Regions from separate parts of the Weizmannia sp. FSL W8-0401 genome, predicted to be linked through region 1. Evidence: a T-box and tRNA genes for the amino acid it is inferred to sense, from the RefSeq annotation. Region 1 holds a T-box; the other holds one or more tRNA genes.
What was found. A T-box is a leader RNA that pairs with one kind of tRNA and senses whether it is charged. The one in region 1 lies ahead of tyrS (tyrosine--tRNA ligase), so its partner is inferred to be a tRNA-Tyr.
Positions count from the first base shown of each region.

Region 2: it encodes a tRNA-Tyr, which carries the amino acid that the T-box ahead of tyrS (tyrosine--tRNA ligase) is inferred to sense. The anticodon was not compared.

Region 1 is NZ_JBBPAG010000001.1:2,138,776-2,141,238, reverse strand. It holds gene fdhD (formate dehydrogenase accessory sulfurtransferase FdhD) at 1-738, shown strand, start outside; T-box leader at 952-1,150, shown strand; gene tyrS (tyrosine--tRNA ligase) at 1,291-2,463, shown strand, end outside.
Region 2 is NZ_JBBPAG010000001.1:192,843-195,305, reverse strand. It holds gene rocF (arginase) at 1-593, opposite strand, end outside; tRNA gene NSU00_RS01050 (tRNA-Gly) at 856-927, opposite strand; tRNA gene NSU00_RS01045 (tRNA-Lys) at 968-1,040, opposite strand; tRNA gene NSU00_RS01040 (tRNA-Gln) at 1,087-1,158, opposite strand; tRNA gene NSU00_RS01035 (tRNA-Tyr) at 1,223-1,307, opposite strand; tRNA gene NSU00_RS01030 (tRNA-Thr) at 1,313-1,388, opposite strand; tRNA gene NSU00_RS01025 (tRNA-Val) at 1,396-1,468, opposite strand; tRNA gene NSU00_RS01020 (tRNA-Glu) at 1,480-1,554, opposite strand; tRNA gene NSU00_RS01015 (tRNA-Thr) at 1,566-1,638, opposite strand; tRNA gene NSU00_RS01010 (tRNA-Asn) at 1,645-1,716, opposite strand; rRNA gene rrf (5S ribosomal RNA) at 1,724-1,839, opposite strand; rRNA gene NSU00_RS01000 (23S ribosomal RNA) at 2,290-2,463, opposite strand, start outside.

The DNA of each region.
Region 1 (2,463 bases):
GTCGCAACGGAATTCCCGGTGACATTAAAAGTGAATGGGCAGGAATGGGTGACGATGGTGTGCACACCTGAATATATCGAGGACATGGCGGTCGGTTATCTTGTGTCGGAAAGGGTTGTCCGGCGCTATGAAGATATCCGCGACATCTGGACGGATGAAAAAGGAGGATTCGTCCATGTCCGGACCGATCATCTTAATCCTTATTACGAACAGCTGCAAAATAAACGTTATATCACCTCCTGCTGTGGAATGAGCAGGCAGGCGTTTGTTTTTGTCAATGATGCTCTGGCGGCGAAAAAAATGGACGGTGTGCACGTCCGGATTACAGTTGATGATTGTTTCCGGCTGATGGAAGCATTGCAGGAGAATGCCGAAGTGTTTAAAAAAACAGGGGGCGTCCATAATGCTGCGCTGTGCGATGCCGGCGGGATCCTTGTCAGCCGGATGGATATCGGCCGCCATAACGCGCTTGATAAAATTTACGGATATTGTTTGAAAAATCAGGTTTCCACAAAAGGGAAAATCCTTGCATTCAGCGGGCGCATTTCCTCGGAAATTTTATTGAAGACAGCCAAAATCGGCTGCGAGGTGATTTTATCGAAATCGGCACCCACCACACTCGCCCTGGAATCCGCTGAAGAACTCGGCATTACCACGATCGGCTTTATCCGCGGTGGGTCGATGAATATTTACACCTGCCCGGAACGGATTGCCGGTGTTGCCGCCCATGCCCGGTGATTGCCGGGTGTATACGATCGGAAAGGCACGGTTTGGGTTGGAAGAAAACGGGAAGACACGCTGGAAGGCGTGCTTCGGGACGGAACAGGGCCTTTGCCGGATGAGGAAAGGTTAAAATGGGCATTACCGGATTTGAAGAAAGCGCTGGTGCAGCCTGCTTGGCAAGGTTGACATTTCAAAATGTATATGGTAAAAATAACTTACAATTTGATGAATGAAGCGTCGAAAGGATCAAGTAGCTTCCTGTTGCTGCATACAAGAGAGCCGGTGGTTGGTGCGAACCGGTACAGGCAGGCGGCGAATTACACCCCGGAGCTTTTGCCGGATACGGCAGACGGCCCCCAGCCGTTATCCAAATGAGTGGAGAAGCAATTCTCAAGTTGGGTGGTAACGCGATACAATCGTCCCTTCGTTTTGGCGGAGGGGCGTTTTTCTGTTTTACAGGAAAAAGAAGGCAGCAACAGGTTCCTGCCCATTATCGCCGGATATAAGCCGGGCGCTGGAACCTGAATGCTGCCGGCATTTGAAATGGCACAAAAGGAGTGGTTTGAAATGGATTTACTCGAAGATTTAAAATGGCGGGGAATTGTTTACCAGCAGACAGACGAAGAAGGGCTCGCGGAGTTGCTTCAAAACCGGAAAGTGACCCTGTATTGCGGGATTGACCCGACAGGCGACAGCATGCATATCGGGCATCTGCTCCCGTACCTGACGCTGCGCCGTTTCCAGCAAGCGGGACACCGGCCGATTGTCGTGCTCGGCGGGGCAACCGGCATGATCGGCGACCCGAGCGGCAAGAAGGAAGAAAGAAAGCTGTTAACAGTTGAAAAGGTCAAGCAAAACGGCGAAGCATTGAAAAAACAGCTGGAACGCTTTTTTGATTTTGACGGCGAGTCAGGCGCCATCATGGTCAATAACTATGACTGGCACGGCTCGATGGATCTCGTTACTTTCCTGCGTGATTACGGAAAGCATATCGGCATCAACTACATGCTTGCAAAAGACACGATCGCATCACGGCTTGAAACCGGTATTTCGTTTACGGAATTTACATATACAATCCTCCAGGCCGTCGATTACTTTAACTTGTATAAACAATACAACTGCCGCCTGCAAATCGGCGGAAGCGACCAGTGGGGCAATATTACAAGCGGCCTTGAGCTGATCCGCAAGCTCGAACCGGAAGGAGAAAAAGCTTTCGGGCTTACCATTCCGCTTGTCACAAAAGCGGACGGCACAAAATTCGGGAAAACAGAAAGCGGCGCAGTCTGGCTCGATGCCGAGAAAACATCGCCATATGAGTTTTACCAGTTCTGGGTCAACACGGCTGACCTCGATGTCGTAAAATACTTGAAGTACTTCACCTTCTTGCCAAAAGAAGAAATCGAAGAGCTGGAAAAATCGGTTGAAACCGAACCGCATCTCCGCAAAGCCCAAAAAGCGCTGGCCGCGGAAATGACAAAACTGATCCATGGGGAGGAAGCATTGCAGCAGGCTTTGAATATTACAGAAGCATTGTTCAGCGGCAATGTGAAGAAACTGTCGGCTGAAGAAATGAAGCAGGGATTTAAAGATGTTCCGTCATTCCAGCTTGAAAGCGAAGAACAAAAGCAGCTTGTGGAGTTGCTCGTTGCCGCCAAAATCTCCCCGTCAAAACGCCAGGCACGCGAAGATATCCAAAACGGCGCCATTTACGTAAACGGTGACCGCGTAACGGATCTCGGG
Region 2 (2,463 bases), 1.9 Mb from region 1:
ATTTCAGCCATCGTGTAAATTTTAATGCCCAGGTTGCGGATGAAATCCTTTTCCCCTTCGTCCAAATCCCGCTGCCCGATCAGGACAACATGCTCCGCTTTCAGTTTCGGAATATAGCCGTAAACGCCCGTTAAAGAAGCATGCCCGTACCCGAGGCTGGCGGCAAGCGGCATGCCGTGAACATTTCCGGAAGGGCTTGTCTCAGGAGTATTCATATCCGCATGCGCATCAAACCAAATGACGCCGAGATTTCTGTAATGTTTGCTGATGCCGGCAATTGTCCCAATGGCAATGCTGTGGTCGCCGCCAAAAATAAGCGGGAACCGGTTGCTTTTTACAATTTCATCTGTATGCTCTGCAATGAACTGGCTCGCTTTTGCAATCGTTTTTAAATTTCTTGCATTGACTTCGTCATCAGGGAGCTGCTCCGCCCTGCCAATTTCAATATTGCCCAAATCGGTAACCGCGCAGCCGAGTTTCTCGAGTCCTTCTTTCACACCTGCATACCGGATCGCCTGCGGGCCTAGATCCACCCCTTTATACCGCTGCCCAAGATCCATTGGAACCCCCATTATTGCAATATGTTTCTCCATCAGACTGTCCCCTTTCCTTCTCTCTATCTATCATTGTAAAATTGTTTTCCAATTGGCTCAACTGTACAAAATTCTGTATAATTATTCAAGAAAATGGAGGTGAGACTATTCATCTTAAAGGGGCCTTCCTTCACCAATCCAGAAAACCCATCAACCATCCGCCAACAACACTGGAGTTGTATTATAGAGTGAAAAATATTTACAGACAAATAAAAAACGCTCAAACCCTTTTATATCAAGAGGTTTGAGCGTTTAAACTTTAAGCGGAAGACGGGACTCGAACCCGCGACCCACACCTTGGGAAGGTGTTGTTCTACCACTAAACTACTTCCGCATATTTGTAGAATACCACATATTTTAAAAAAAGAAAAGAGTGAGCCATGCAGGATTCGAACCTGCGACCCTCTGATTAAAAGTCAGATGCTCTACCAACTGAGCTAATGGCTCGTAAAAATCTATATATCCATTGGCGTAACCAATTCAATAGAAAAGGCTGGGCCAGCTGGATTCGAACCAACGCATGACGGAGTCAAAGTCCGTTGCCTTACCGCTTGGCTATGGCCCAATTATCTATAGTATGAACCCTCTCACCAAAAAAATGCACCAAAGTGCATGCCCAAAAAATGAGATGGTGGAGGGGGACGGATTCGAACCGCCGAACCCTGAGGGAGCGGATTTACAGTCCGCCGCGTTTAGCCACTTCGCTACCCCTCCGTAAATGGTGCCGGCCAGAGGACTTGAACCCCCAACCTACTGATTACAAGTCAGTTGCTCTACCAATTGAGCTAGACCGGCATACAAATGGAGGATGACGGGCTCGAACCGCCGACCCTCTGCTTGTAAGGCAGACGCTCTCCCAGCTGAGCTAATCCTCCAAATATGTAAATGGTGACCCGTACGGGATTCGAACCCGTGTTACCGCCGTGAAAGGGCGGTGTCTTAACCGCTTGACCAACGGGCCAAAAAAATATAAGCTTCCAATCGGGCTCGAACCGATGACCTCTTCCTTACCATGGAAGTGCTCTACCTGCTGAGCTATGGAAGCATATGACTCCGCAGGTAGGATTCGAACCTACGACCGATCGGTTAACAGCCGATTGCTCTACCACTGAGCTACTGCGGAATATCGGGCCCGGCAGTGTCCTACTCTCGCAGGGGGAAACCCCCAACTACCATCGGCGCTGGAAAGCTTAACTTCCGTGTTCGGGATGGGAACGGGTGTGACCTTTCCGCCATCGTCACCGGACCTCAATGACAAAAATCATTATAACAAAGTTTCCATTGCTTATCAACAGGAATTATGTGATTCCCTGAAAACCGGATGGGAGAAAAAACTGTAAACGGAGAATGCGTTTCTAACTTTGAAAATGGTTCAGCGCCAGTGCCTTTGGTAAGGCACCTCCGCTTTTCTATTGTCCAGCTCCGGGCGCTATCGGCTAGTGAACTTCCCGTCCCCCTTTCCTACGATAAGCGGGCATCGACTCGCCTTTAGGGCTCGTCGTGTTTCCTTTATCTCAGGCGGGGGCCTTGAAGTTCATACGCCGATGACCAAGGCGCTTCCGCTTTTCTATTGTCTAGCTCCGGTGCCTAGCCCCTCGAGGTCGAATCACCTGCCCGTCACGGAGCCAAAAGACGGCTCCATGCCGGTCAGAACATTCGCTTGTCGGGGCTAAACAAGGCACCTTCGCTTTTCTATTTGGTTAAGTCCTCGATCGATTAGTATCCGTCAGCTGCACGCGTCACCGCGCTTCCACCCCGGACCTATCAACCTGATCATCTTTCAGGGATCTTACCAGTTAAACTGTGGGAAATCTCATCTTGAGGGGGGCTTCATGCTTAGATGCTTTCAGCACTTATCCCTTCCGCACAT